DNA from 4 places in the Cupriavidus sp. MPR-AND1C genome. Region 4 is predicted to be linked to each of the others. Evidence: predicted binding sites of a transcription regulator. Region 4 holds the regulator's gene; each other region holds the start of a gene.

The links. Region 4 encodes sigma-54, which starts transcription at its own class of promoters, with help from an activator protein. Its sites were predicted from a motif close to TGGCANGNAANCTGCTTT; they were not measured.
Positions count from the first base shown of each region.
Region 1: a site for sigma-54 is predicted at 1,736-1,753, ahead of atzF (allophanate hydrolase). Genes of this name have one in related genera too.
Region 2: a site for sigma-54 is predicted at 2,610-2,627, ahead of AC1RWI_RS17445 (TorF family putative porin). Genes of this name have one in related genera too.
Region 3: a site for sigma-54 is predicted at 1,836-1,853, ahead of AC1RWI_RS03470 (collagen-like triple helix repeat-containing protein). Genes of this name have one in related genera too.

Region 1 is NZ_JBXASU010000040.1:60,012-65,605, reverse strand. Features, by position in the region: gene AC1RWI_RS21315 (tripartite tricarboxylate transporter substrate binding protein) at 1-363, opposite strand, end outside; gene AC1RWI_RS21310 (LysR substrate-binding domain-containing protein) at 510-1,496, shown strand; gene atzF (allophanate hydrolase) at 1,798-3,651, shown strand; gene uca (urea carboxylase) at 3,665-5,594, shown strand, end outside.
Region 2 is NZ_JBXASU010000029.1:60,343-65,936, forward strand. Features, by position in the region: gene AC1RWI_RS17430 (hypothetical protein) at 281-682, opposite strand; partial or broken gene AC1RWI_RS17435 (magnesium chelatase domain-containing protein) at 1,740-1,934, opposite strand; gene AC1RWI_RS17440 (accessory factor UbiK family protein) at 2,064-2,327, opposite strand; gene AC1RWI_RS17445 (TorF family putative porin) at 2,706-3,515, shown strand; gene AC1RWI_RS17450 (P-II family nitrogen regulator) at 3,581-3,919, shown strand; gene AC1RWI_RS17455 (ammonium transporter) at 3,951-5,486, shown strand.
Region 3 is NZ_JBXASU010000003.1:196,872-202,465, reverse strand. Features, by position in the region: gene AC1RWI_RS03475 (collagen-like triple helix repeat-containing protein) at 1-1,313, opposite strand, end outside; gene AC1RWI_RS03470 (collagen-like triple helix repeat-containing protein) at 2,008-3,183, shown strand; gene AC1RWI_RS03465 (Flp family type IVb pilin) at 3,550-3,738, shown strand; gene AC1RWI_RS03460 (A24 family peptidase) at 3,748-4,251, shown strand; gene AC1RWI_RS03455 (TadE/TadG family type IV pilus assembly protein) at 4,339-4,803, shown strand; gene cpaB (Flp pilus assembly protein CpaB) at 4,886-5,594, shown strand, end outside.
Region 4 is NZ_JBXASU010000027.1:58,517-64,110, forward strand. Features, by position in the region: gene lptA (lipopolysaccharide transport periplasmic protein LptA) at 1-68, shown strand, start outside; gene lptB (LPS export ABC transporter ATP-binding protein) at 93-878, shown strand; gene AC1RWI_RS16685 (RNA polymerase factor sigma-54) at 1,017-2,492, shown strand; gene hpf (ribosome hibernation-promoting factor, HPF/YfiA family) at 2,542-2,892, shown strand; gene ptsN (PTS IIA-like nitrogen regulatory protein PtsN) at 3,277-3,732, shown strand; gene hprK (HPr(Ser) kinase/phosphatase) at 3,768-4,739, shown strand; gene AC1RWI_RS16705 (PsiF family protein) at 4,931-5,254, shown strand; gene rapZ (RNase adapter RapZ) at 5,374-5,594, shown strand, end outside.

The DNA.
Region 1 (5,594 bases), on a different contig from region 4:
CATGCCTAGCTGCGAGAAGCGCGTCACCGAGATCGGCACCTGGCCGATGGTGTAGCCGTCCGGCTTGGCGCGGGCCAGTGCCTTGGTGCCGATCATGCCCGATGCGCCGGCGCGGTTTTCCAACACGATGGATTGCTTGAGTACGCCGGACGCCACCTGGCACAGCGCGCGCATGGACTGGTCGGCGGTGCCGCCGACGGGCCACGGGCAGATGAAGGTGATGGGCCGGTCCGGATAGTCGGCTGCACGTGCTAGGCCGGGCAGCAACAGGCCGGCACTACCAGCCGTCGCAGCCGTGGCGGCAGCGGCGCCGCCGATGAGCAGGCGGCGTCGCCCGTGGTTGATGCCGTGGGGTGCGGTCATGTGTCGTCCTCGCAGGGTGTCGTTTTTGGAATCATGGGCTGGTGGCAATGTCCACCTGTCAGGCCGGATTGTGGCAAAGCCATTCATAACAATCCAATCAATCATCGGAATGGCTTCATAACCTTAAAGTTAAGTAGAATTGCACCATGCCTCAGATCGACCGCGCCCTGCGCTCCAATATCAAGCTACGCCACCTGCAACTGGTGGTGGCGCTGGACGAGTTCCGCCATCTCGGCCACACCGCCGAGTTCCTCTGCGTCAGCCAGCCAGCTGTCTCCAAGATGCTCACCGAGGTGGAGAAGACGCTGGGCCTGACGCTCTTCACGCGCTCCACGCGCGGCACCGAGCCCACGCCGGCTGGCGCGTCGCTGGTGCGTTTCGCCCGCTCGGTGCTGGCGCAATACGAGCGCACGCGCGACGAGATTGCCGCGGAGGCCAGCGGCGCCGCCGGGCGCACCCGGGTAGGATCGATGGGCGCGGCCCTGCCGGTGCTGCTGGCGCAAGCCGTGGGCCTGCTCAAGCAGCGCTCGGCCCAGGCCACCGTGCTGGTGGAGGAGGGCGACCTGCCCCACCTGCTGCCCAAACTGCGCATCAGCGAACTGGATCTGATCGTCGGGCGGCTGGAGCCCGGCTACGCCGCACCGGACCTCATCACCGAGCCGCTCTATAACGAGCCGATGGTGGCGGTGGTGCGCAGCGGCCACGCGCTGTCAAGCAAGCGCGCAACGGGCTGGGCGGACCTGGCCGGCATGCCTTGCGTGGTGCCGCCGCCATGGGCCTCGCTACGGGTCAAGATCGAGCAGGAGTTTTACCGCTTGGGGCTGCAGCCGCCAACCGACCTGATCGAGTCGTCGTCCTACCTTGCCATCACCACCTTCGTCTCCCAGCTGGATGCGGTGGGCTTCCTGGCCAGGTCGGTGGGGCAGCAGTTCGAGCGGGAAGGCCGCTTCCATATCCTGCCCATGGACATAGCGCTGGAGCTGCCGCCGGTGGGCGTGATCACGCTGCGCGAAGGGCGGCCCACGCCCAGCAGCATCCAGCTGGTCGAATGCCTGCGGGCAGCGGCCGGGCAACTGGCCGCGCCGCCGGCCGGCGCGAAAAAGCCGGCGCGCGCGCCGCGGCGCACGAAATAGCCAGCCAGCCGCGATCAGCGTGGCCTGGCCAGCAGGTACTTCGCCAGCGCGTGCGGTTCCAAGGCGCCGGGACGACGCACCACATTGCGGCGTCGTCCTGCCTTGCGGCACTGATTCAGGTCCACCCGCGCCGCCCGCTGATGCGGCGCGGGTGCGTGCCGCGCATGCGCCTTCGGCTCGCGAAGGCGTCCCGACCCCGATTCCCTTGAAATGCAAGAAGAATCGACTTTTGTCTTGCATGGCATGTCTCCTGCTTTGTTGGTCTGCAACGCCCTCATGTATACAACCTGGGATACAAGCGATGACCAGCAAGACGCCGCTGCGCCGATCCGCCGCCAGCCTTGGCAGTTGCCGAACCCTGACGGACTGGCAACAGCTCTACAAGACGCAAGGCGCGTCGCTCGTGGACGCGCTGGCGCCGTTCCTGGACCTGGACGCAGCGGACCCGGCCTGGATCGCGCGGCTGGACGCGGCGCGGCTGCGGTCCCAGCTGGATATGCTGGCGGCGCGCGTTGAGCAAGCGGGCGGCAAGCTCGATGCGTTTCCCCTCTACGGCGTGCCGTTCGTGGTGAAAGACAACATCGACGTGGCAGGGTGGCCCACCACGGCGGCGTGTCCCGCGTTTGCGTATATGGCCCAGCGCGATGCCGGCGCGGTGGCGCGGCTGCGCGCGGCCGGGGCCATCGTGGTGGCCAAGGCTAACCTGGATCAGTTCGCCACGGGCCTGGTGGGTGTTCGTTCGCCCTACGGCGCGGTGCCCAACACCTTCGATGCGGCCTATGTCAGCGGTGGCTCCAGTTCAGGCTCGGCGTCTTCGGTGGCGCGCGGCTGGGTGCCGTTCTCGCTCGGGACCGATACGGCGGGCTCAGGGCGCATTCCCGCGGCATTCAACAATATCGTGGGCCTCAAGCCGACCCGGGGCTGGCTCTCCAGCGCCGGCGTGGTGCCGGCCTGCCGCACGCTGGACTGCGTCTGCGTGTTTGCGCTGACGGTCGACGATGCCGCGCTGGTGGCGGAGATCGCGGGCGGCTTTGACCACGACGATCCTTACTCGCGCACCTATCCGCAGAGCGCGCCAGCCGTGCTGGCGCCATCGCCCGTGCTGGGCATTCCCGATCAGCTGGCGTTCTTTGGCGATACGCAGGCACAGGCCAATTTCGAGCAAGCGCTGGTGGACTTGCAGGCCACGGGCGCCAAGCTGGTGCCGATTGATTTTTCGCCATTCGCCGAGCTGGCCGCACTGCTCTACCAGGGGCCATGGGTCGCCGAGCGCTTCCTGGCGGTGAGCCAGCTTCACGCCAGCCAGCCGGAAGCCATCGATCCGGTCGTTCGCGTGATCGTGGAGGAAGCGGGCCGCTATAGCGCGACGGATGCGTTCAGCGCCGAATACCGGCGCGCGGCGCTAGCCCGCGCTATCCACCTGGCGCTGGCAACGGTCGATGCGCTGGTGGTGCCAAGCGCGCCGTCGATCTATACGCTGGCCGCCGTGCAGGACGATCCGATCCGCCTGAACGCGCGGCTTGGCACCTATACCAACTTCACCAACCTGGCCGACCTGTCGGCGCTGGCGCTGCCGGCCGGTGCGCGCGAGGACGGCTTGCCGGCGGGCATCACGCTGATTGCCCCGGCCTGGTCGGACCGCGCGCTGGCCCGCTTTGGCCGGCAGTGGCAGGCGGCGCAAGCGTTGCCCCTGGGCGCCACCGGGCGGGCTTGTCCCGTTGGTGCACAGCGCGCCACGCCGGACACGCCGGGATCGGTGCGGCTGGCCGTGGTCGGCGCCCACCTTAGCGGCATGCCGCTGAACCATCAGCTGCTCACGCGCCACGCGGGCTTTGTGGAGGCTTGCCGCACGGCGCGGTGCTACCGGCTTTATGCGCTGGCGGACACGATCCCGCCCAAGCCCGGGCTGGTGCATGTCGGCACAGGGCAGGGCGCGCCGATCGAAGTCGAGCTCTGGGATGTGCCACTGGCCAGCTTTGGCGCCTTCGTCGCGCAGATTCCCGCGCCCCTTGGCATCGGCAAGCTGCTGCTGGAAGACGGCCGGCAAGTTACCGGGTTCATCTGCGAACCCCGGGGCCTGGAAGGCGCCCGCGATATCACGGCATTTGGCGGCTGGCGCGCCTACCTCGCCAGCGCAAACGCCAGCGCAACCTGACCGGGGAGCGCCGATGTTCCACACCGTACTGATCGCCAATCGTGGCGAGATCGCCGTGCGCGCCATTCGCACCTTGCGTGCGCTGGGTATCAAGAGCGTGGCCGTGTATTCGGATGCCGATCGCAATGCCGCGCATGCCCGGCTGGCCGATGTGGCCGTGCCGCTGGGCGGCGAGCGTGCGGCGGATAGCTACCTGGTGGCCGAGCGCGTGCTGCAAGCCGCGTTGGATACCGGTGCGCAAGCCGTGTTTCCGGGCTACGGCTTTCTGTCAGAGAGCGCGGCGTTTGCCGAGGCCTGCGAAGCGGCAGGGCTGGTCTTCATTGGCCCGACGCCGCACCAGCTCCGCGAGTTTGGCCTGAAACACCGGGCGCGCGAGCTGGCCGCCGAGGCGGGTGTCCCGATGACGCCCGGCACCGGCCTGCTCTGCAGCTTGGAACAAGCCCTGCGGGAGGCCGCGCGCATCGGCTATCCCGTCATGCTCAAGAGCACGGCCGGCGGGGGCGGCATCGGTCTGTCGCGCTGCGCTGATGATGCCGAGCTGAGCGCGGCCTTTGACAGCGTGCAGCGGCTGGGCGAGCAATTCTTCAAGCATGGCGGGGCCTTTATCGAGCGCTGCCTGGACTGCGCGCGGCATATCGAGGTGCAGATCTTCGGCGACGGCGCGGGGCGCGTGGTGGCGCTGGGCGAGCGGGATTGCTCCACGCAGCGCCGCAACCAGAAGGTGGTGGAGGAAACCCCGGCACCGCACTTGAGCGCGGCCACGCGCCACGCGCTGCATCGGGCCGCGATCCGGCTGGGCGAATCGGTGCGCTACCGGTCGGCCGGCACGGTGGAGTTCATCTACGACGTGGAGCGGGAGGATTTCTACTTCCTGGAGGTCAATGCCCGGCTGCAGGTGGAGCATCCCGTGACCGAGCTGGTCACCGGGCTGGACCTGGTCGCCTGCATGCTGAAGGTGGCCGCGGGCGATGCGCTGGACTGGGAGGCCATTTCGCGGCCGCCGCAGGGTGCGGCCATGGAGGCGCGGCTCTATGCGGAAGATCCGCTCAAGCAGTTCCAGCCCTCGCCGGGCACGTTGACCGAGGTGGCCTTTGCGGACGGCGTGCGTGTCGACGGCTGGGTCGAGACCGGCACGGAGGTATCCGCCTTCTACGATCCGCTGCTGGCCAAGCTGATCGTTCACGGCCCCACCCGCGAAGCCGCGCGCAAGAGGCTCGCGGCAGCGCTGGCCGCCACGCGCCTTGGCGGCATCGCCACCAACCTGGACTACTTGCGCCAGATCGTCGATTCGCCCGAGTTCACCACGGGCCGCGCCTTCACGCGCATGCTCGACCATTTTCCCTACGCGCCGGCAGTCATCGAGGTGCTGGAGCCGGGCACCTACACCAGCATCCAGGACGTGCCGGGCCGCACCGGCTACTGGCATATCGGCGTGCCGCCCTCCGGTCCGATGGACGACTATGCCTTCCGGCTGGCCAACCGCATCGTTGGCAATCATCCGGGCGCGGCCGGGCTGGAATGCACGCTGGTGGGACCACGCCTGCGGTTTCATGGCGCGGCCGTGGTGGCGCTGGCCGGCGCGCCTTGCACGGCAACACTCGACGGGATGAACGTCCCGTTCTGGGCGCCAATCCGCGTAGCTCCGGGACAGGTCCTGGCGCTCGGCAAGGCCACGCAAGGCTGCCGCACCTACCTTGCCGTGCGCAATGGCTTCGATGTGCCGGTCTATCTGGGCAGCCGGTCCACCTTCGCGCTCGGGCAGTTCGGCGGGCATGCCGGGCGCACGCTGCGGCTGGGCGACATGCTCCCGCTTGGCCAGCCACATCTGGCTGCCAGCGGCACCTGTGCCCCGGTGACAGCGCCGCAGGCCGCCCCCGCGGCACTGGTGCCGGTCTACGGCCAGCATTGGGAGATCGCGGTCCTGCACGGCCCGCATGGCGCTC
Region 2 (5,594 bases), on a different contig from region 4:
TCCTGCGGAACGATTGGCATTGGCGCGATTCCGATTTTGAGGCTTGCTCTCCTTGGCGCTGCGCGGCCTCCAACGGCTGGCCCCGCTGCTTGTGCCTTGGTTGCTCGCGCCCCCAACCGTTCGTTCGTAGCCATATCCGCCTATGCAATACTCGACAAAAGCAATTGCTTGCAACGCTCGCCAAACCTCGCCAACTGCAATGAGCAGGCACAACCAAGGCGCAAACGGTCGGAATATGTCGCGTCGAACTGGTCCAGCCCGACAAGAACAAACTGGCGGGTCAAACATGTGACGCAAGCTTCTTTACATAGTCGTCTACCGTTTCGATGGAAGACAAATCCACCTTCAAGTCGTGTACCTCCGCGCGCTTCTTGGCCAACGCCCCAAGCCCATCCAGTCCTTCGCTTGTAATTGTCCAAACACCTATATCTTCCCCTAGGTGATCAGAGGGCCGCAGGCGTTCGGCTGGAATACGAAGCGTCTGCGCGATCTCGTGCCAAAGCTCTCTCACCATGATCTCGTCTATGCCGCTCGCGGCATAGAAACGCTCGTAAATTGCCTTATCGCTCAAAACCTCTCGACCTTGTAGTGCCGCGGCCGTTGCCCTTACTTTAACTGCTCTAACCCCACAGTCAATACCAACAAGCACCAGACCTGCGGCGACGGAAAACCATTTTTCCACGGTATCTCCATTAGTGTGCACCGGAGTTAAGGCAGCATGAGGCGGTAAAATACCGGTTTCTGGCCAGCACCAAAATAATCAACTTCCTGCTGAATATTAACACCAGTTCCGGGATAAGTTGGATTTCCGACAGGACGCGACTGCTCGGTAAGCCGGTAAATCGGCACGCCCATATACTCCGCCGGACTACCCGGCTGGCACACATAAGTGCCACTGCCGTTGCGTAATCGGAATTAGCTGGACTGGGTGTGTTTTTGCTGGACCCAGAAATTCGGAATTAGCTGGCTTGCTGAGCAGCCGATGCAGGCGAGTGCCGCTCAGAGGTGATGGGCCATTGCACCCCCCGGAAGATCGGGGAAGCCAGCCAGCTGAATACATCTGAACCCACTTTTTCCCTACCTCACACGAGGCGCGCATAGCGAGGAAATCAGATGAGTAACAAGAACACTCCCACGAACGCATTTACCGCTACGCACCGGCCAACACCTGGCAACACGTGCGGCAAATCGTCCAAGACAAAATCCCTGGCGGCCTTGAAGAGGGTGATGGGGTGCGACGAAGAAGACCTGTACGAGTATAGCAACCTGCGCGATGAACGCAGAATGTGCCAGCAAATTCAGAGCAGTGTTGTTAGCAATTGGTTCAGTTCCTGCTGGGCCATTCAGTGCAGGTGTAGCGCTCAGTTGGGACATAGGGATAGGTACTGACAGTATTATTATCCTAGTGATGACATAGCAGGCATACCTTTCAGCAGGGGGATATATGCAAGTGCGGGCCGCTCTGGGGCGGTTGAATTAAGTCAGTAGTGCAAGGCACGAGAGTAAGTCCCGGAAGAGGACTCCGCGGGAGAGGAAAGGCATAGCCAGCCGACGAGGGAGGGCAAGGCGGGACCACCCTGCGTAGCGTGCGGACCCAATACTCCGACCGCTCAAGATTTTGGAGTAAGTGCTGTTTTATCAACATTGACCTGCCGGCCATACTGCAGCGCACCATTTTTCGGTGGAAAACATGGATTCGACCGTCTTTACCCTGTCTACTTCTTGGGTTGACAACCTTTAATGCGCCGGCTGGGAAACTCGAGCTGGCTGTTGAGGATCGCCGCGCGCACCCGCTCGCGGCTCTCGCGCACTTCGGTATCGGCCAACCCGACGATATTGAAGGCGGGCAGGCCGTTGGCCAGGTGCACCTCGACCGACACCAGCGGTGCCTCGAGTCCGGTCAGCGCCCGGCTACGCAGGAGGGCGAGGCTCATCTCACTCCGAAAAGCATCAAGGAAGTGTTAACGAAAATGGCCGCCGGAATACGGCGGCCATTCTGGCGGTCAGGGGCTGCGCCCGGGGTCATCGAACCCCTGGGGCAAACACGGGACGCGGCAAGGGTTTCAGCCCGAAACAGGCGTGTCGGAGCCGCCTGCCGAGCGGCTTTCCAGCGCCTGCACGCGGGCTTCCAGTTCTTCCAGGCGCGCGCGGGTGCGCGCCAGCACCTGCGACTGGACGTCGAATTCCTCGCGGGTGACCAGGTCGAGCTTGGAAAACCCCTGCGTCATCATGCTGCGGACGTTTTTTTCGATGTCCTTGGCCGGCGAATTGCGCAGGGCTTCGCTGATCTTGGCCTGGAAATCGTTGAAGAGATCGGTGGGTTTCATACGGCTTCTCCTTTTGCACTGTCTTGGTGCGGATAACTGGGTGGGCGGGATTCGGCATGCTGCATCACGGTGCACCGGAACAGGTTGCGGGCAAACGCGGTGCGTGCACGGCACTTGCCGCCGGCATGGGCCGATTATCACGCTTCAAGCGTCCCCGGGAAAGCGCCAGCGCGGGCTGGTAACACCTTTTAACGTCAGTAAGTTCGCTGGGAGACAGTCGGCAACGTCAATTTTGATGTCTTTTTGCGCACAAAATGACGTTCTCATGCCACGGTTCCATCCTGGCACGGCAGTTGCAGTAATGGAGACAGGAGCCTCGTTTAACAAACTACTTTCAAACACACGAGTACCGAGCCAGAGGAAAAGGAGAACAAACCCATGAAGAAGTTGGCCCTTGCAGTCAGCGCCAGTGCAGTTGTGCTTTGCGGGCTCGCCCCCGCCGCCTTCGCCCAGAGCAGTGCGCAGGAGGGCGGTGCGCCCACCGACGCCACTGCCGCCGCCGAGGCTTCGCCGCACACCTTCACCGCCAACGTGACCCTGGCCAGTGAGTATCGCTATCGCGGCTTGATGCAGACCAACCGCCGCCCGGCCATCCAGGGCGGGTTCGACTACTCGCATTCGAGCGGCTTCTACGTGGGTAACTGGAACTCGAGCATTAGCTGGCTCGGCGACAGCAATCCGAAAGTCTCGGCACCGATCGAGATGGACTTCTATGGCGGCTTCAAGAACACGGTGACGCTGGCCGGCCTGGAGTGGAACTATGACGCAGGCGTGCTGCAGTACTACTACCCGGGCGATTACCCGAACGGCTTCACCCGCCCGTACACCACGGAGCTGTATGTCGGCGCCGGCGCTGGCCCGGTGTTCTTCAAGTACTCGCAGGCGCTGACCAACCTGTTCGGCTTCGCTGACAGCAAGTACAGCTACTACGCCGACCTGTCGGCCAATGTGCCGCTGAACTTCTGGGACCTGACGCTCAATGCCCACGTCGGCTACCAGAACGTGAAGCACGTCAACAGCGCCTCCTACACCGACTGGAAGCTCGGGCTGACCAAGGACCTGGGCAAGGGCTTCGCGCTGGCGATCGCTTATATCGACACCAATGCGCACAAATCGGCCTATACCAATGTACCGGGCCGCTACGTCGGCAAGGCTACCGCCTGGGCTTCGATCACCAAGACTTTCTAAACACACATCAGGTCGAGCGGGCGCCGGACGCGAGGCCGGGCCGTCCCGCTCAGAGGAGAAATCGGATGAAACTGATCATCGCCGTCATCAAGCCGTTCAAGCTCGACGAGGTGCGCGAAGCGCTCTCGGACGTGGGCGTGTCCGGCATCACCGTGACTGAAGTCAAGGGCTTCGGCCGCCAGAAGGGCCATACCGAGTTGTACCGGGGCGCGGAATACATCGTGGATTTCCTGCCCAAGGTGAAGATCGAAGTGGCCGTCCCGGACGACGTGGTCGACCGGGCCATCGAGGCGATCGAGAAATCGGCGCGCACCGGCAAGATTGGCGACGGCAAGATTTTTGTCGCACCGATCGAGCAGGTCATCCGCATCCGCACGGGCGAGACCGGCGGCGACGCGCTGTGACGCACAGCCCAACGACAAGAGGTTAATCACAATGAAATCCTGGTTCAAGCGCATCCTGACAACCGGCGCCATGGCGCTGGCCTTGGGCACGGCCGGCATCGGCCTGTCCACCCATGCCGTGGCGCAGGACAAGCCCGCGGCCGAAGCCTCCGCGCCGGCCGCTGCCGCCGCCGCCGCACCTGCAACTGCCTCCGCTCCCGCGGCAGCGGCAGCTGCGCCTGCAGAGGCTGCCGCCCCTGCCGCAGCGCCCGCGCCGGTGCCCAACAAGGGTGATACCGCCTGGCTGCTGGTCTCCACGGCCTTCGTGATCCTGATGACGCTGCCAGGCCTGGCGCTGTTCTACGGCGGCCTGGTCCGCTCGAAGAACATGTTGTCGGTGCTGATGCAGTGCCTGGTGATCTTCTCGCTGGTGTCGCTGCTGTGGGCCATCTACGGCTACAGCTTCGCCTTCACCGAGGGTAACGCCTTCTTTGGCGGCACCGACCGGCTCTTCATGAAGGGGCTCAACGTCGATGCCGTGGCTGCCACCTTCTCCAAGGGCGTGGTGGTGCCGGAACTGGCTTACTTCGCCTTCCAGTGCGCCTTCGCAGCCATTACCTGCGGGCTGATCATCGGCGCTTTCGCCGAACGCGCCAAGTTCTCGGCGGTGCTGGTCTTCGTGGTGCTGTGGTTCACCTTCTCGTACATCCCGATGGCCCACATGGTCTGGTTCTGGCCTGGTCCTGACCTGTACACCGACGCGGCTGCCGGCGCGGCTGCCACTGCCAAGAGCGGCTGGCTGTTCCAGAAGGGCGCGCTCGACTTCGCTGGCGGCACGGTGGTGCACATCAACGCAGCCGTAGCCGGCCTGGTGGGTGCCTTCATGTTCGGCAAGCGAATCGGCTTTGGCCGTGAGGCCCTGCGTCCGCACAGCCTGACCTTCACCATGGTGGGCGCCTCGCTGCTGTGGTTCGGCTGGTTCGGCTTCAACGCCGGCTCGGCGCTGGAAGCCAACGGCTCGGCCGCACTGGCCTTCGTCAACACCCTGCTGGCAACCTGTGCCGCGGTGCTGTCCTGGACCTTCGGCGAATGGATCAGCAAGGGCAAGCCCTCGATGCTGGGCGGCGCTTCGGGCGCAGTCGCTGGCCTGGTTGCCATTACCCCGGCGGCCGGCTTCGTCGGCCCGATGGGTTCGATCGTGATCGGCATCGCCGCTGGCCTGCTGTGCCTGTGGGGCGTAACCGGCCTGAAGAAGCTGCTGGGCATGGACGACTCGCTCGACGTCTTCGGCGTGCACGGCGTGGGCGGCATCCTGGGTGCGCTGCTGACCGGCGTGTTCGCCGCGCCGAGCCTGGGCGGCACGGGTATCTATGACTACGTGGCCAACAAGGTCTCGGACGATTATTCGATCGTGGGCCAGGTGTGGATCCAGTTCGAAGGCGTGCTCACTACCATCGTGTGGTCGAGCGTGGTGGCCTTCGTCGCCTTCAAGCTGGTGGATATGCTGATCGGCCTGCGGGTGCCGGAAGAAGAAGAACGCGAGGGCCTGGACATCACCTCGCACGGCGAGACCGCGTATGAAGCCTGATCGTCAAGGTGTTGTGCTGGAGAGCTGATTGGGAATCTTCTCTCAGGAGTTTCGCCCGGCCTTGTGCCGGGCTTTTTTCATTTCAGGCGTCCGCCGCTGGCGACCGGG
Region 3 (5,594 bases), on a different contig from region 4:
GCACCGCCAGCTGCGCCGGCGACCGTGCTTACCACGCCGCCGACCAGGCTGGTGACAGGCGCGAGCGGGCTGCTTGCGCTGCCGCCGCCCAGGCCGCCGGTGAGTCCGCCGGTCAGGCCACTGACCAGGCTGGTGACAGGCGCGAGCGGGCCGCTTGCGTTGCTACCGCCCAGGCCACCAGTGAGCCCACCGGTCAAGCCGCTGACCAGACTGGTGACGGGCGCGAGCGGGCCGCTTGCGCTGCCACCCGTCAGGCCACCAGTCAGTCCACCCGTGAGGCCCCCCAGCAGGCTCGTGACCGGCGCCAGCGGGTTGCCGGTACCCGTGCCGCCCGGGTTGTAGACCACGCCGCCAAGCGCGGCTACCGTGCTGCCCGCACCGGCGACGATGCCGCCCACGCCCGATACCACCGGCGTGTTGGTCTGCTTGATCGTGTTGCCCGCCGTGGCCAGGCCGCCGCCAAGCGTCGCCAGGAGGTTGTTGACCGGAGCACCCAGGCCGGTTGCCGCGCCGAGCGTCTGCGTGGTGTTGGTGAGTTGCGAGGTGAGCGGCACGATGAGCTTGCTGACGCCGCCGGTGAGCTGCTCCACGGGGCCGCTCGAGAGGGCCGCGCCGAGCTGGACGCCCGCGCCATTGACCGCGGTGCCGACTTGCGAAACCAGTGAGCCCACCGGCGTGGTGACGGCTGCCAGGGGCGACAGCGGACCGCTGCCCAGGCCGCTGACGAGCGCGCCGGCATTGGTCACGGCATTGCCCACCTGGCTGACCACGCCGCCGGTGCTTGCCACCGTGGTGCCGAGCGGGTTGGTGGCGTTAGGGATGTTGCCCAGGCCGTTTTGCACGCCGTTGCCCAGGGTACTGACCGCGGCGCCGAGCGAGCCGACCACGCCGCCCAGGCCGTCCTTGGATTGGGTCGAGAGGATCGGCAAGTTGGTGTTCTTGATCTGCGTGCCGAGGTCGCTCACGACGTTGCCGGCCGAGGTCACGATGCCACCCGCCTGATCGACGATCTTGCTGGTCGGCGTCAGCGCGGCCGTGTTGCCACCGTTATTACCACCGTTGTTTCCGCCATTGTTTCCGCCGTTGTTGCCACCGGAATTGCCGCCATTGCTGCCACCGCCCGTGCCGGCGTTGGTGCCGCCGCCGGTACCGGTACCGCTGCCGCCGGTGGTGCCTGCGCTGGTGCCGCCGCCATTGCTGGTGCCTGCACCACTGCCGGTATCCATGGACGTTGTGCCGCCACCGCTGGCGCAACCACCGAGTGCCAACAGCGAGCCGAGCAGTGCCGTGATGAGAATCTGTTGAGTACGCATGACCTTTTCCTTTTCTTCTTCCCGTCGTGAAATCACGGAGCGCGTCGCGCATGCCGTGGTGTCACTGCATTGCGCAAAGGGTGTGCCAGTGCGTGCCCGCATGCCGCCGGCGCGCGCGCGGGCGCCGGATATAAACGCGCCAAGCCTTGCCACGCTTGGGTTTGAAGAGGATGAGACATAGCCGGGAAAGGACCAGACATGAGCGCGCTGTGCGGTGTTTCGGTGTTACGCGTTACGTAACGCCATGGCGCCCATTGGGAACAACGCGGACTTGTTCCCTGCGCTACGGCTGCATGCTTCCGTGTCGGCAACGTGTGGGCAGACGGTGCGTGTGCAGTTGGGCATTGGGAACATCGAGGGGGGAACACGTTACGTAGCACGTAACACGCCGCGCGGCATGGGGCCGCCTTGTTGCGCAACGCGACGCGCGGCGGGCCTATGCTCGCCATCCCGCGTCAAACAACGGTTTGCGCGGTGGCGCCTGCGGTGATGGACTGCCTTGCCGACAGCATGCCATGCGGGTGGCACGCAGCTTGCGGTATTGACACCCGACAAGCGCGGCGCACGGCGCGGCACGAAGCAAACGCCCTAGTCGTATTGCGTTCCGCGCTCAAGGCTTCGCATGCATCGTCCAAGAGCCAATTCGATTGCAGTTCCAAAGGAGAACCTTCCGCGAGGAAGACCAGGAGATCCCATGAAAGCGCATTTCGCCCCGATGTCATCCATGACCCTCGCCTGTGCCGCCGCACTGTTGCTGCTGGCAGGTTGCTCCTCAGGCGGCTCCGGCAGCGGCGTGAGCCCCAGCGCCGTCACGCCAATCACGCCCCCTCCGAACACACCGGCTGCGACGCCCGACACCACGCCCACCGCCAAGGTCACTGAAGGCGTGGGCAATACGGTGGTGGCAACGGGCAATGCGGTGAGCGATATCGGCAAGCAGATCCAGGCTGCGCAAGTGCCGCTGCTTCCTGACGCCACGCGCAACGCGCTCGGCGGCGTAGTGGTAAACGCCGGTAACACGGTAGGTGCGCTAGGCGTGGGTGTGCGCGACGGCCTTGGCAAGATGGGCGCCGTCACCGATCCGCTAGGCATTACCGTGTCCAGCACGGGCAACGTGGTGCAGAAAGCTGGCGTCACGGTATCGAGCGCGGGCGATCTCGTGAGCAGCCTTGGCACCGGGCAACTGGCGCCGCTAGGTGCGGTGACCACGCCCGTGGGCGGCCTGGTCAATCAGGTTGGCGGCGCGGTAACGATGGCCGGCGGCAAGCTCGGCGAGGCGCTCTCGACCGGCCCCGTGGCGCAAGTCACCGGCAGCGTGAGCAAGGTGATCGTGCCACTGACCACGCAAGTCACCACCGTTACGCAAACGGTTGGCGCAGCCACCGGCCTTGGCGCGCCGCTGGACAAGCTGCTGGCAACCCTTGGCAACTCCGTGGCCAGCGGCGGCGGCCTGCTGACCAACACCCAGGCCCCGCTGGTCTCCAGCCTCGGCGGTGTCGTGACCGAAGCCGGCAAGACCGTCGCGGGGACCGGCGTGCTGGTGCACGGCAACGGCACCGGCGGCAATCCGCTCGGCGGGTTGCTCAACAACCTGCCGCTGGGTGGCATTGCGGGCGGCTCCGGCTCGGGCACGGGCACAGGCACAGCAGGCGTGCTGGCACCCGTGACCGGCCTGCTTGCCGGCGTGACGGGCGGCGCTTCCGCGGGCACGGGCACTGCCGGCGCGCTGGGGCCCCTGGCCGGTTTGCTGGCACCTGTAACGGGCGTGCTGAGCGGCGCGCGCAACGCCGCAGCGGGCGCGGCTTCGACGACATCGGGCACGCCGAACACGCCGGGGCTGACCAATCTGCTCGGCGGCCTGGCTCGTTGATTGTTGATCTGAGTAGGTCGAGTACGTCGAGCACGTCGAATTAGTCTTTACGGTGCGCAGTTGTCCTTACCCCGCGGCTGCGCATCCTTTTACACCACGCCGCGCCACATGGCTCACCCGAACGGGTGTGGTATTTGACGCGAGTAGAACGTTTGCTCTTTAAAAAGACACTGTTTTCAAACGGGCGTCAGCCATTATGCTGAGACAACTATAACTCCAAGGGGGGGTATGGTTGATACATGGCTTTGATCTATAAATTCTTCACCAGCGTTACTGCTCGGTACTAGCCTGGCCACAAGAGCGAGGCGGTATCGGAGGGGTAAGCGGACGCTGCGTGATGGAATAAATCAAAAACGGAGTGACATCATGAAAAACGCTTTGGTACGCTTTCTTCGGGACGAACAAGGGGCAACTGCAATCGAGTACGGGTTGATTGCAGGACTCATTGCTCTGGCTCTTATCACCACGGTCACCCAGCTAGGCACCGACGTCAGTGCCCTGTTCACTCGCTTGAGCAGCAAGGTCACGGCCATTCTTCCCGCATCCGGTGGCTAAGTGTTAGCCCTGATTGCTGCGCTGTTCTGCGCGGCGATCATCTGGACCGATTTCGCTTATCGCAAAGTACCAAATGCCGTGCTGGCTGCCACGATCGTGGCAATCGGCCTGGCGCTTGCGTTCGGGCCGGCTTCTGAGCCTGTGCCTGGGCTGGGTTCGCGGCTGCTCGGCTTTCTGGTGGGCCTGCTGGTCATGTTGCCGGTTTATGCACTCGGCCGCATGGGCGCGGGCGACATCAAGTTCTTCGCCGTAACAGGCTTGTTTACTGGCCCCATGGGGCTGGTGACGGTATGGGTCGTCGGCAGCCTGCTGGCGCTTGCGCATGCCTTGCTGGTGCGCATGCAAGCTGGCGCGGTCTGGGCTGCATGGCGAGACCATTCCGCAAGCTTGCAGCGGCGCGCAGGCGGCATCAGCGTGCCTGGCGCGGCGCCCCACACGGCGGAGCAGCGCGGCATTCCGTACGCTGCGTACCTTGCGATCGGCTTGTTGGTCTGGATGATCCTGGGAAGGTAGCTGCCGCGCGGGCGAGGGGCCGTTGGCCAACCGCCTGGCGCTCGCGTCACCGGTCGGCGCAAAAAGTAAAAGATAACCGGGTGAAGTATGCCATTGCGGGGAAACCACGCCGTGCGGACGCGCTCGTCCGGAACGGCTGCGCTTGAATTTGCCATCGTGCTGCCGGTTCTTCTGGCTGTCGTGATCGGCATTGTCTATTTCGGCATCGTGCTGGCCTTGCAGCAGACCCTGACGCTTGCCGCGGAAGAGGGCGCGCGAGCAGCCCTGCGTTACCCGAGCGGGGCATCGGCCAATAACGCGGCTGCCACGCAGGCCTTGCGGGTGAGTGCGGCTTCGACGACGGCCCTCGCTGTGCTGCCTGCCTCGATCAGCAGCGTCATTCCCACCGCCAATATCGCGCAAGTTGTTTCCTGCGCCAATCCGAGCGGTTCGGTCTGCGTCACGGTGACGCTGAACCTTCCCTCAAGCGCGATCTTGCCGGTCATACCTGGGGTACCCATTCCCACAACGCTGACTGGCAGCGCGACGGTGCAACTGGCGCCTGACACATGAGGATCTGCCCACGCCACGAGCGAACGCCGTTTGTCGACATGTGCCCAAGCCAGATTCCATTTATCCAAACCAGAGATTTAGCATGACCAGCAAACAGATCCGCGTGCTTGCCATCGCGCTGCTCGTCCTTGCCGCGTTGCTGGCGCTGCTCGCGTGGCGCGTGGCGCGTACGCCGGCCAAACCAGCGGAGCCCGTGCCCGCAAGCGCGCAGTCGTATCCGGTGGTGGTCACAGTGAAGCCGATTGAAGCCGGCAAGCCAGTCCCCGTCGACGCCCTCAAAGTAGAGCAGTTACCCATCAATCCGGCTGGGGCCTACACCGAGGTGGCCCGCGTGGCAGGCCAGGTGCCGTTGGTTGGCATCGGCGCGAACGTGCCGGTACTCGAAAGCCAGCTGCTGGCGGGCCTTGCCACCCAGGTGAAAGAGGGCGAGCGCGCGGTGGCGGTCGCGGTCGATGAAGTGATTGGCGTTGGCAACCAGGTGCAGCCGGGCGACTTTGTCGATGTGTTCGCGGTGTTCCGCCGCGATGGCCAGGAGATCGCAGGCAGCCAGGCACGCATGCTGCTCGCGCGCCTGCGCGTGCTGGCCTATGGCGCGGGTACGGTCAATGAAGCCGCCAAGCCCCCGCCCGAGCAAATGATGGCGCGCCGCGAAGGCGCGAAGACCGCCGTACTGGCAGTGCCGGTGGCCAACGTCGGCAAGCTGGCCATCGCACAGCAAACCGGGCGCCTGTTGCTGGCCCTGCGCAATCCCGATGATCCGGATGTTCCCACTGAAGGCTTGTTTGAGGATC
Region 4 (5,594 bases):
AGCCCGCCAGCGGTGCCGCAGCCAGCCCGCTGCAGCTCAAGCCGGCAACCGCCCCCGTCAACCCCTGACCCACGGACTCTGACTTCTCCTTCATGACCGCTACCCAAACCGCACCGTCCCAGCCCGCCACCCTGAAGGACAGCAGCACGCTGGTCGTGCGCCACCTGAAGAAGCGCTACGGCTCGCGCACCGTGGTCAAGGACGTGTCGCTCGACGTGAAGAGCGGCGAGGTGGTCGGCTTGCTTGGCCCCAACGGCGCGGGCAAGACCACGTCGTTCTACATGATCGTGGGGCTGGTGGCGCTGGACGAGGGCGATATCGTGCTCGACGACAAGCACATCAGCGGCCTGGCCATCCATGAGCGCGCGCGCATGGGCCTGTCCTACCTGCCGCAGGAAGCCTCCGTGTTCCGCAAGCTCAATGTGCAGGAGAACATCCGCGCAGTGCTGGAGCTGCAGCTCAACGATGGCAAACCCCTGAGCAAGGCCGAGATCGAGCGCCGGCTGGACACCCTGCTGGATGACCTGCAGATTGCCCACCTGCGCGACAACCCGGCGCTGTCGCTGTCCGGCGGCGAGCGCCGCCGCGTGGAAATCGCGCGCGCGCTAGCCTCCGCGCCGCGCTTCATCCTGCTCGACGAGCCCTTCGCCGGCGTCGACCCGATCGCGGTAGGCGAAATCCAGCGCATCGTCAGCTTCCTCAAGGCACGCAACATCGGCGTGCTGATCACCGACCACAACGTGCGCGAGACGCTGGGCATCTGCGACCACGCCTACATCATCAGCGAAGGCGCGGTGCTGGCGTCCGGGCAGCCTGAAGACATCATCGCCAACGAGTCGGTGCGCAAGGTCTACCTGGGCGAGAACTTCCGCATGTAAGGGCGCGCGGCGCCCGCCGCGCATCCCCCCGCCCCGGCGGCTTCAGTGTCGCCTTTTTATCCTTCAAACGATCATAGCGACACCAGCGATAGCAATTTCCGTTCCACCAGTACGGAAGTTGAGCATAAAATAGGTCGCATGAAACCGTCGCTACAGCTCCGCCTCTCGCAGCATCTCGCGCTTACGCCGCAACTCCAGCAGTCGATCCGGCTGCTGCAACTGTCCACGCTTGAACTGCAGCAGGAAGTGGAACAGGCGCTGACCGAGAACCCCTTGCTCGAGCGTGAGAACGACTGGCTGGACAGCCCGCTGCGCGTGTCTTCGGACGGCTCGGTGAACCTGCAGAGCGCGCCCGCGCCGGCGCCAGCTGACGGCCAGGGCACCAGCGAGAACCGCCCCGATGGCGCCCCCGAAGCCGACGACAGCTACTCTGACAGCAATGAGGATTACGGCAGCGACTGGAGCCTGGACGACTTCGCCCGCCGCCCGCAAGGCGAAGACGACGAAAAAACCCCGATGCAGCTGCGCGACGCCGAGCCCACGCTGCGTGAACACCTCATGGAGCAGCTGGCACCGCTCAAGATTTCCCTGCGCGACAAAGGGCTGGCTATCTTCCTGGTCGAATCCCTGGACGATGACGGCTACCTGAGCACCACGCTCGAGGAAATCTGCAGCGAGCTGCCGGAGGAGCTCGAGTTCGAGGTCGACGAGATCCAGGCTGTGCTCACGCTGCTGCAGAGCTTCGATCCGCCGGGCGTCGGGGCGCGCAATGCCGCCGAGTGCCTGGCGCTGCAATTGCGCAGGCTCAAGCATCCGCAGCGCGAACTGGCGCTGAGCATCGTCACCAACCACCTCGAGCTGCTGGCGGTGCGGGATTACACGCGCCTGAAAAAAGCGCTGCAGGTGGACGAACCTGAACTCAAGGCGGCGCATGAATTGATCCGCTCGCTCGCGCCCTATCCCGGCCATGCCTACAGCCGGCCAGAAGCGGACTTCGTGGTGCCCGATGTTTTTGTTCGAAAGTTGAGCGGCGGATGGATCGCCCACCTCAACCCGGATGTGATGCCGCGGCTACGCATCAACGACATGTACGCGCAGATTTTGCGCGGTGCAAAAGGCGACGCTGGCGCGGCCGGACTGCAGCAAAAACTGCAAGAAGCACGCTGGTTGATCAAGAATATCCAGCAAAGGTTCGACACGATATTGCGCGTCGCACAAGCCATTGTCGAACGTCAAAAGAACTTCTTCACCCACGGTGAAATTGCGATGCGCCCCTTGGTTTTGCGGGAGATTGCCGATACACTGGGTTTACACGAGTCCACCATCTCTCGGGTGACTACCAATAAATACATGGCAACGCCGATGGGGACTTTCGAGTTGAAGTATTTTTTCGGCTCTCACGTATCCACAGAAACCGGCGGCGCGGCCTCATCAACGGCAATCCGTGCGTTGATCAAGCAATTGATAGGAGCCGAAGACGCTAGGAACCCCTTGTCCGACAGCCGGATTGCCGAATTGCTCGGCGAGCAGGGCTTTGTGGTGGCACGGCGTACCGTTGCCAAATACCGCGAAGCGCTCAAGATTCCAGCGGTAAATCTCCGTAAGACTTTGTAGCCGAGCTGCATCGCCTGCCTGATGCAGCTCTTTCAGAAGGAGAAACGCTATGAACTTCAAGATCAGTGGACACCACTTGGACATCACGCCCCCTCTGCGTGAGTACGTGGAAACGAAACTGGAGCGTATCGTCAGGCATTTCGATCAAGTCATTGGCGTAAGTGTGCTGCTCTCTGTCGACAATACAAAAGAAAAGGACCGGCGGCAGTACGCGGAAATCAATCTACATCTCAAGGGCAAGGACATCTTTGTCGAAGCGCATCATGAAGACCTGTATGCCGCTATCGACGCACTGGTCGACAAGCTCGACCGGCAGGTGATTCGCCACAAGGATCGCGTGCAGAGCCACGACCGTGAAGCGGTCAAGTATCAGATGGCCGCATCGCAGATGCAGCAATGACCGTGCCTGGCGGCCCACATACCGGGCCGTCGGTGTCAGTCCCTTGAAAAACGGAATCAAGCCGCGCCCAGAGCGCGGCTTTTTCGTTGCAGCCTACCTGATCGAACCACGCAGGGGATTCCGCAACGCATATGTAGCAGTGTATGCTGTGCAATACATAGTTGACTGGCCTAGCCATTCCGGTGCATGCGGCACCGCTTGAGCGCATCGACTATTGCAATGCACAAAGCGGAAGCGGGCCTGCTCTATAATGGCCAGACGCCCGACACCGGCATGGGGGACACCCGGTGGAAACCTCGGGCCTTGGTTTTTTTATCCTCTTTCCGCCCGGCGGGACGCCTCCTGGCCCCGGGCCTGCTTACTAGAAAACCCTGCGCATTCCACATGAATCGTTTGGCTAAATTGCTGCCACCCGGCAACATCAACCTCGACGTCAGCGTCACCAGCAAGAAGCGCGTGTTCGAACAGGCCGGGCTCCTCTTCGAGAACAACCATGGCGTAGCGCGCGCGACCGTGACCGACAACCTGTTCGCCCGCGAGTCGCTCGGGTCCACCGGCCTGGGCGCGGGGGTTGCGATCCCCCACGGCCGCATCAAGGGACTGAAGCAGCCACTGGCCGCCTTCATGCGCCTGGCCGAGCCGATCCCATTCGAGTCGCCCGACGGCAAGCCGGTCGCGCTGCTGATCTTCCTGCTGGTGCCCGAACAGGCCACCCAGCAGCATCTGGAAATTCTCTCCGAGATCGCCCAGTTGCTGTCCGACCGCGAGATGCGCGAAGGACTGGCTACCCTGCCCACCCCCGACGACGTGCACCAGTTGCTGACGCAATGGCACCCTTGATCCGGCACTGAAAGCCCGTCCCTGAAAGCACCCGAATGGAACTCACTGGCGTCACCTCGCAGTCGATCTTCGACGACAACGCAGCCGATATCAAACTCTCCTGGGTAGCAGGACTGGAGGGCGCGGACCGGGCCTTCGATGTCGAGTTTGCGCGTGAAGCCACATCCGCGGCCGATCTCGTCGGCCACTTGAACCTGATCCACCCGAACCGGATCCAGGTGCTGGGCAAGCCCGAAATCACGTATTACCAGCGCCTCGATGACGAGATGCGCAAGCGCCAGATGGGCGAGCTGATCCTGCTGGAGCCGCCGTTCCTGGTGATCGCCGACGGCATGGAGCCGCCGCCCGACCTGGAACTGCGCTGCACGCGCTCGTCCACCCCCCTGTTCACCACGCCGGTGTCTTCGGCGGCGGTGATCGACCACCTGCGCCTCTATCTGTCGCGCATTTCCGCGCCGCGCGTGACCATGCACGGCGTGTTCCTCGACATCCTCGGCATGGGCGTGCTGGTGATGGGCGAATCCGGCCTGGGCAAGAGCGAGCTCGGCCTGGAACTGATCTCGCGCGGACATGGGCTGGTGGCGGACGATGCCGTGGATTTCGTGCGCCTCGGACCGGACTTCATCGAGGGCCGCTGCCCGCCGCTGCTGCAGAACCTGCTGGAAGTGCGCGGCCTGGGCCTGCTCGACATCAAGACCATCTTTGGCGAGACTGCGGTACGCCGCAAGATGAAGCTCAAGCTAGTGGTGCAGCTGGTACGCCGCAACGATGGCGAATTCGAGCGCCTGCCGCTGGACTCCCAGTATCTCGACGTGCTCGGCCTGCCCATCCACATGGTCAAGATCCAGGTGGCGGCCGGCCGAAATCTCGCCGTGCTGGTCGAGGCCGCCGTGCGCAACACCATCCTGCGCCTGCGCGGCATCGACACGCTGCGCGACTTCATGGACCGCCAGCGCGCCGCGATGCAGGCCGACGTCGCATCGCGGGGCCAGGGCCGGCTACTCTAGGTGGTTTGACAGGCCCAAGTCGTGCGACCACGACGGGGCCGTTTTCAATTGCTTACATCCGGCCGCGCTTAGACGGTCAACGCGATTGGGGCATAGGCCGTTTTGTGCAGTAATGGGCATTGGGCCCAGCCCCGAGTTGCCGAGCCGACAGGCCAGCAGCCATGAAGTTTTCCACAGCCAGGAGAGCAAGCATGAAAAAATTGATCGCGATGTGCGTGCTGGTAGCCCCGCTTTTTGCCACCGGTGCCTTCGCCCAGAATGCACCGGCCGCTGCACCCGCGGCACCGGCGGCAGCCAACACCCAGCAGAACAAGATGAAGGCTTGCAACACGCAGGCCACCGGCAAGAAGGGTGATGAACGCAAGGCCTTCATGAGCGATTGCCTGTCCAATAAGCCCGCGGCCGCACCCGCCAAGAACAGCCAGCAGGAAAAGATGAAGACCTGCAATGCCCAGGCCACCGGCAAGAAGGGCGACGAACGCAAGGCCTTCATGAGCGACTGCTTGTCCAAGTAAGCTAGCGCCATCATTTGCGGCGCGGACGTGTAAAAATGGCGAACCCCTTCGGTTCGCCATTTTTACTGGCGCCGCGCCGTCATGACGGCGTCATCACCTGATGTTATGCTTGTCGTGCTATGCGCATCATACTTATCACCGGGATCTCCGGCTCCGGCAAATCCGTTGCCTTGAACGTATTGGAAGACGCGGGCTACTACTGCGTCGACAACCTGCCGGCGCAGTTTATCCCGGAGTTGGCCCATTACCTCGCGGCGCAGGGCTACACCCACCTGGGCGTCGCCACCGATATCCGTAGCCGGGAGTCGCTGGACGAGCTGCCCGGCACGCTTCGCGACCT